DNA from 2 places in the Paenibacillus sp. FSL L8-0663 genome. Region 1 is predicted to be linked to the other one. Evidence: a T-box and tRNA genes for the amino acid it is inferred to sense, from the RefSeq annotation. Region 1 holds a T-box; the other holds one or more tRNA genes.
What was found. The T-box of region 1 lies ahead of ileS (isoleucine--tRNA ligase). A T-box ahead of a tRNA ligase gene usually reads a tRNA of that ligase, here a tRNA-Ile.
Positions count from the first base shown of each region.

Region 2: it encodes a tRNA-Ile, which carries the amino acid that the T-box ahead of ileS (isoleucine--tRNA ligase) is inferred to sense. The anticodon was not compared.

Region 1 covers NZ_JBBOYM010000001.1:3,665,754-3,669,420, forward strand. The annotation lists gene ileS (isoleucine--tRNA ligase) at 1-1,852, opposite strand, end outside; T-box leader at 1,932-2,213, opposite strand; gene MKY75_RS16000 (DivIVA domain-containing protein) at 2,381-2,890, opposite strand; gene MKY75_RS16005 (YlmH family RNA-binding protein) at 3,063-3,667, opposite strand, start outside.
Region 2 covers NZ_JBBOYM010000001.1:395,227-398,893, forward strand. The annotation lists rRNA gene MKY75_RS01670 (23S ribosomal RNA) at 1-1,696, shown strand, start outside; rRNA gene rrf (5S ribosomal RNA) at 1,846-1,962, shown strand; tRNA gene MKY75_RS01680 (tRNA-Ile) at 1,999-2,075, shown strand; tRNA gene MKY75_RS01685 (tRNA-Ala) at 2,098-2,173, shown strand; tRNA gene MKY75_RS01690 (tRNA-Asn) at 2,178-2,253, shown strand; tRNA gene MKY75_RS01695 (tRNA-Met) at 2,289-2,362, shown strand; tRNA gene MKY75_RS01700 (tRNA-Ser) at 2,366-2,457, shown strand; tRNA gene MKY75_RS01705 (tRNA-Glu) at 2,490-2,561, shown strand; tRNA gene MKY75_RS01710 (tRNA-Val) at 2,568-2,643, shown strand; tRNA gene MKY75_RS01715 (tRNA-Met) at 2,674-2,747, shown strand; tRNA gene MKY75_RS01720 (tRNA-Asp) at 2,773-2,849, shown strand; tRNA gene MKY75_RS01725 (tRNA-Phe) at 2,916-2,988, shown strand; tRNA gene MKY75_RS01730 (tRNA-Thr) at 3,015-3,090, shown strand; tRNA gene MKY75_RS01735 (tRNA-Tyr) at 3,095-3,180, shown strand; tRNA gene MKY75_RS01740 (tRNA-His) at 3,200-3,272, shown strand; tRNA gene MKY75_RS01745 (tRNA-Gln) at 3,290-3,364, shown strand; tRNA gene MKY75_RS01750 (tRNA-Lys) at 3,369-3,444, shown strand; tRNA gene MKY75_RS01755 (tRNA-Leu) at 3,459-3,546, shown strand; tRNA gene MKY75_RS01760 (tRNA-Gly) at 3,553-3,627, shown strand; tRNA gene MKY75_RS01765 (tRNA-Cys) at 3,638-3,667, shown strand, end outside.

The sequences.
Region 1 (3,667 bases):
ACAGCAATGCCCAGCGGAAAGCATCTGTACCGTACTCGTCAATCACTTCCCACGGATCAATAACATTACCCTTTGATTTGGACATTTTCTGCCCTTGCTCATCCAGTACATGGCCTGTCGCCATGACAGCTTTATAAGGAGCTTTGCCAGTCAGCATAGTCGAAACCGCAAGCAAGCTATAGAACCAGCCACGAGTCTGGTCAATCCCTTCACAGATCATGTCTGCCGGAAATTGTTGCTCGAACGTTTCATTATTTTCAAAAGGATAATGATGCTGTGCAAACGGCATGGAGCCGCTATCAAACCATACGTCGATCACTTCCGGTGTACGAGTCATTTCGTATTTACCGCATTGGCTACGAACCTTAATATCATCTACATATGGTTTGTGCAGCTCGATGTCCGCTGGTACGTCGCCAATCGCACGTTCCCTCAATTCAGCAATACTATGCGGAGCAAACTGTTCTCCAGTTTCCTCACAAACCCAGATGTTTAGCGGTGTACCCCAATAGCGATCACGACTGATGTTCCAATCCACCAGTTCCTCCAAAAACTTGCCAAAACGTCCTTCACGTACATGACCCGGATACCATTCGACTTCGCTGTTGTTGGCAATCAGTTGATCCTTGATCGCAGTTGTTTTGATAAACCAACTGTCCATAGCATAGTACAATAATGGAGTATCGCAACGCCAGCAGAACGGATAGCTATGCTCGTATTTTTCCTTGCTGTACAGCAGGCCTTTTTCGGACAGCATTTTTACAATATCTACATCACAGTCTTTCACAAAACGACCTGCAAAATCAGTGATTTCCTCTACATAGTTACCTTGAAGATCCACCACGTTAATGAACTCAACACCATTTTCACGACATACCCGGTAATCATCCTCACCATGCGCTGGAGCCATATGAACGATACCTGTACCGCTGGAATCTGTTACGAACTTCGCACCCAGAATCTGATTACCCTTCTCAACCTGAAAATACGTAAATGGCGGGGTATAGGTTTGGCCAACCAGTTCTGAACCAGATAGCGTGCCAATCACTTCATGCTCGCCTTTAATGACGTCTTCAACCAGATTTTTAGCAACGATGTATACACCGTCTTCCTGCTTCACACGTGCATATTCCAGTTCAGGGTTGACGGCGAGCGCCACGTGACTCGGCAAGGTCCAAGGTGTTGTCGTCCAAGCCAGTACATATTCACCACTGCTATGCAGCTTGAATTTGGCCGTGGCACTCAGATCCTTTACATCTTTGTAGCCCTGCGCTACTTCATGAGAACTTAGCGTTGTCTGACAATCCGGACAATACGGACTCACACGATGACCACGATACAGCAGATCTTTTTCATGAATGGTCGCCAAAATGTTCCATACGCTCTCGATATAGTTATTATCCAATGTAATGTACGGGTTATCGAGGTCTGTCCAGTATCCGATCGCTTCGGTTAGATCACGCCATTGTTGCTCGTATTCAAACACGCTCGCCTTACATTTTTTTATAAACTTTTCAACGCCGTATTCTTCAATTTCAGGTTTATGGGAGATCCCCAGTTGCTTCTGTACACCTAATTCTACCGGCAAGCCATGCGTGTCCCAGCCTGCCTTACGTACGACGCGGTATCCCTTCATTGTCTGATATCGGCCCACAAAATCCTTAATTACACGGCCCAGCACGTGACCGATATGCGGTTTACCGTTAGCTGTTGGTGGGCCCTCATAGAACACAAAATTTGGCTTTCCTTCACGATTTGTGATGGATTTACGGAATGTGTCCTCCTGCTTCCATTTGCTCAGGATGCGCAGGTCACGGGACCGTGCTTTTTCTTTAACATCCACTCTGTTCATACTGTCATACTCCCTCTCTGCTCATCATTGATTTCCCTAGCATTTCCTAAAAAAAGCAACAAAAAAAGCCCCATCCCTGTAAAGGGACGAGACTGTGCTCGCGTTACCACCCTGATTCCGTAAAAATAGACCATTCTAAAAATACAGTCTCATCACGGCTCTCTGAGCCCCACTCAACTACAGCAGGGCGCCATTATAACGCATGGCAAACGGTGATTGCTTACACACGCCATACATCTTAAGCGCTTCAGCTCACTTCTCCGGGAGGATCTTCGGTCATGTTCTGAACGTTGGCTTGCACCGGAAGGCCAACTCTCTGAGGGACAAATCATGACGTACTCGTTCCCATCAACGAATTAAACATGTTAAATTCATCGAATATTAAACAGCAACATCGTTACCTTGAATAACAACCATCAGCCGACGGACGGATAATCATTGAATTCAGTATAGTATTTACAGTTATAGCCTGTTTAAAGTGAAAAGTCAACCCTAACAACGTCTAATAAAAGCTTGTCAGAAATGAAATTAGTAAATTTCTTTCATCTCACGCTCGCGTTCCAGTACTTCGCGTTCCCGGTTTTCAAGAGCTTCCCAGCCGTCTTGGCTTAACAAGTCAAGCTGTGCTTCCACCAGTGTACGAAACCGTGCTCGGTAAATCGATGCCTGCTTCTTCAGCTCTTCAACCTCCAACGCGATCTTGCGGGATTTGGACAATGCTTCGTTCACAATACGGTCCGCATTTTTTTCCGCTTCCTTCACGATCAATTGGGATTCTTTCTTGGCGTTGTTACGAACTTCATCTGCGGCTTCCTGCGCTACGATAATCGTCTTACTCAGCGTATCCTCAATGGTCGCGAAATGATCGAGCTTCTCCTGTACGTTCAACAACTCGGTGCTCAGTTCTTTATTTTCACGAATAACGCCCTCGTAATCTTTGATCACCTGATCCAAAAATTCATTAACCTGATCCTCATCATAACCGCGAAGCCGGCGGGCAAATTCCTTGTTATGTATATCCAATGGCGTTAATGGCATGCCGTCCACCTCCTATAAGATTGACAAAAAATACATTTTCCGCGTCACGACGCTCACTATCATCTATCGGTCATCATACCCCGTTTTGTGAATACTGTACAGAGCAAAATCGTTCCAGTTCTTCGCTATAGCTTAATTCTTTCGACAGAAAGCTCGTGATTCCTGCCTACAGCTATACAAACTTACCAATTTTGACACGGAATCTTCCCTTTTTTGTCATCCCGTCTGTTTCAAGCACTTTGAAACGCCCAAAACCCTGCATGGAAATAACGTCTCCAGCTTTAAGTGGAGTGGATGGATTCTCCTCCACCTTCCAATTTACCCTGCACCGTCCCGCCCGAATCGGTGTTAATATTTTACTGCGGCTTAGCTTGTACACATCGCTGGCAATACCGTCCAGACGCAAAGAAGCGACCGTCAGGTCTAGCGTCTCTAATGCAACTTCCTTCGTTCGCAGACTCGCTACAGGCAACAGTTCTGTCCATACATGAACACGGTGTACCTGCTGCAAATGCATCGTCATAAAATCACCGATCTCTGAAGCTACCAATACATGACACCCATCATCCAGTACATGAATATCTCCAATTTTCCCACGTTTGATTCCAAGTCCCAGTAGGGCACCTAGATAATCACCGTGCTCAAGGGTACCTATTTTATGATCGTCAGACGTGATGGAAAGGACCTGAATCCCCATCTCCTCACCGTCCAAATACGAATAATCGGGCGCAATCAGCGCCCGCTTTCGTTCCGAAGCCATGTATCCGCCATCTACCC
Region 2 (3,667 bases), 3.3 Mb from region 1:
GTAGGGGAGCGTTGAATGCGGGTTGAAGGTGTACCGTAAGGAGCGCTGGACTGCATTCAAGTGAGAATGCCGGTATGAGTAACGAAAAGATCTGTGAGAATCAGATCCGCCGAAAGCCTAAGGGTTCCTGAGGAAGGTTCGTCCGCTCAGGGTAAGTCGGGACCTAAGGCGAGGCCGATAGGCGTAGTCGAAGGACAACAGGTCGAAATTCCTGTACCACCGTAATCCGTTATGAGCGATGGGGTGACGCAGTAGGGTAGTGACGCGGACTGATGGATGTCCGTCTAAGCAGTGAGGCTGGTGTGTAGGCAAATCCGCACATCGTTAAGGCTGGGCTGTGATGGGGAGCGAAAATTGTAGTAGCGAAGGTCATGATCTCAGACTGCCAAGAAAAGCCTCTAGCCAGGAGAAGGTGCCCGTACCGCAAACCGACACAGGTAGGCGAGAAGAGAATTCTAAGGCGCGCGGAAGAACTCTCGTTAAGGAACTCGGCAAAATGACCCCGTAACTTCGGGAGAAGGGGTGCCTCGGTAGGGTGAATAGCCCGAGGGGGCCGCAGTGAAAAGGCCCAAGCGACTGTTTAGCAAAAACACAGGTCTGTGCGAAGCCGCAAGGCGAAGTATACGGGCTGACGCCTGCCCGGTGCTGGAAGGTTAAGGGGAGTGGTAAGCCTTCGGGCGAAGCTATGAACCGAAGCCCCAGTAAACGGCGGCCGTAACTATAACGGTCCTAAGGTAGCGAAATTCCTTGTCAGGTAAATTCTGACCCGCACGAATGGCGTAACGACTTGGGCGCTGTCTCAACGAGAGATCCGGTGAAATTTTAATACCTGTGAAGATGCAGGTTACCCGCGACAAGACGGAAAGACCCCATGGAGCTTTACTGCAGCTTGATATTGAATTTGGGTACGATCTGTACAGGATAGGTGGGAGCCGTAGAACTTTGAGCGCCAGCTTGAAGGGAGGCATCCTTGGGATACCACCCTGATCGTATCTAGGTTCTAACTTGGTACCGTGAACCGGTGCGAGGACAGTGTCAGGTGGGCAGTTTGACTGGGGCGGTCGCCTCCTAAAGAGTAACGGAGGCGCCCCAAGGTTCCCTCAGAATGGTTGGAAATCATTCGAAGAGTGCAAAGGCAGAAGGGAGCTTGACTGCGAGACCTACAAGTCGAGCAGGGACGAAAGTCGGGCTTAGTGATCCGGTGGTACCGCATGGAAGGGCCATCGCTCAACGGATAAAAGCTACCCTGGGGATAACAGGCTTATCTCCCCCAAGAGTCCACATCGACGGGGAGGTTTGGCACCTCGATGTCGGCTCATCGCATCCTGGGGCTGAAGTAGGTCCCAAGGGTTGGGCTGTTCGCCCATTAAAGCGGTACGCGAGCTGGGTTCAGAACGTCGTGAGACAGTTCGGTCCCTATCTGTCGTGGGCGTAGGAAATTTGAGAGGAGCTGTCCTTAGTACGAGAGGACCGGGATGGACGTACCGCTGGTGTACCAGTTGTTCCGCCAGGAGCACCGCTGGGTAGCTATGTACGGAAGGGATAAGCGCTGAAAGCATCTAAGCGTGAAGCCCCCCTCAAGATGAGATTTCCCAATTAGTAAGACCCCTTGAAGACGACGAGGTAGATAGGTTGGGGGTGGAAGTGCAGTAATGCATGGAGCTGACCAATACTAATCGGTCGAGGGCTTATCCTAAGATAAAACGCAAAAGAGTTTCGGATCCAGTTTTCAGGGTGTAACCTTGAACGTATGTAGAAATACATACGAAATACGCATTGAAATTCATTCACACAGCTGTGATGAACCGAGTTTCAATACGGTAGAATTTGCGTAGCAAATTCATGTTTGGTGGCGATAGCGGAGGGGTTCCACACGTACCCATCCCGAACACGACCGTTAAGCCCTCCAGCGCCGATGGTACTTGGACCGCAGGGTCCTGGGAGAGTAGGACGTCGCCAAGCGATATCCTTTAGAGGATGATAAATTTTTACATGTTAGGGCCTTTAGCTCAGCTGGTTAGAGCGCACCCCTGATAAGGGTGAGGTCGGTGGTTCGAGTCCACTAAGGCCCACCACTTCTAGAATAACAAAAAGATTGGGGCCATAGCTCAGCTGGGAGAGCGCCTGCCTTGCACGCAGGAGGTCAGCGGTTCGATCCCGCTTGGCTCCACCAATATTCCCTGATAGCTCAGTTGGTAGAGCACTCGACTGTTAATCGAGTTGTCACAGGTTCGAGTCCTGTTCGGGGAGCCATATTTTGAATATTTCTGACTTTTATATATTAAGGTGGCGGCGTAGCTCAGCTGGCTAGAGCGTACGGTTCATACCCGTGAGGTCGGGGGTTCGATCCCCTCTGCCGCTACTCGGAGAGATACCCAAGTGGCTATAAGGGGACCCTCTGCTAAGGGGTTAGACTGCGAAAGTGGTGCGAGGGTTCGAATCCCTCTCTCTCCGCCATAAATTTATTGAGACCAGAACTTATTTTGCAAGGCCCGTTGGTCAAGGGGTTAAGACACCTCCCTTTCACGGAGGTAACAGGGGTTCGAATCCCCTACGGGTCATAATATGGAGGCTTAGCTCAGCTGGGAGAGCATCTGCCTTACAAGCAGAGGGTCGGGGGTTCGATCCCCTCAGCCTCCACCATAAGAAAATTTGAGAAATGCTTTTTAATGTCGCGGGGTGGAGCAGTTCGGTAGCTCGTCGGGCTCATAACCCGAAGGTCGTAGGTTCAAATCCTGCCCCCGCAATTAATTTCCTATTGGAAATGCCTCTGGAACTGTGGTGTAGAGGCCTAACATGCCTGCCTGTCACGCAGGAGATCGCGGGTTCGAATCCCGTCAGTTCCGCCATTTTAGCTTCATATATAATTGGCATATATAGTGCGGATTATATGATGTAGTAATAAAATTTAATATGGCTCGGTAGCTCAGTCGGTAGAGCAGAGGACTGAAAATCCTCGTGTCGGCGGTTCGATTCCGTCCCGAGCCACCTTTCAAGTGGGAAATGAGTAATGTGCCGGTGTAGCTCAACTGGTAGAGCAACTGACTTGTAATCAGTAGGTTGGGGGTTCAAGTCCTCTCGCCGGCACCATTTTGGAGGATTAGCGAAGTGGCCAAACGCATCAGACTGTAAATCTGCTCCCTTACGGGTTCGGTGGTTCGAATCCATCATCCTCCACCAGTCTTTTCATAATCATATGGCGGTCGTGGCGAAGTGGTTAACGCACCGGACTGTGACTCCGGCATTCGTGGGTTCAAGCCCCATCGGCCGCCCTTTATTCTTAATTTATTGGGGATTAGCCAAGCGGTAAGGCAACGGACTTTGACTCCGTCATGCATAGGTTCAAATCCTATATCCCCAGCCATTAAGAGCCATTAGCTCAGTTGGTAGAGCACCTGACTTTTAATCAGGGTGTCGAAGGTTCGAGTCCTTCATGGCTCACCATTTATAATTATTTTGCGGTCGTGGCGGAATTGGCAGACGCGCACGGTTCAGGTCCGTGTGGGCTAACCCCCCGTGGAGGTTCGAGTCCTCTCGACCGCACCATATTTTGCGGACGTGGCTCAGCGGTAGAGCATCGCCTTGCCAAGGCGAGGGTCGCGGGTTCGATTCCCGTCGTCCGCTCCATTATCCATACGGCGCCATAGCCAAGTGGTAAGGCAAAGCT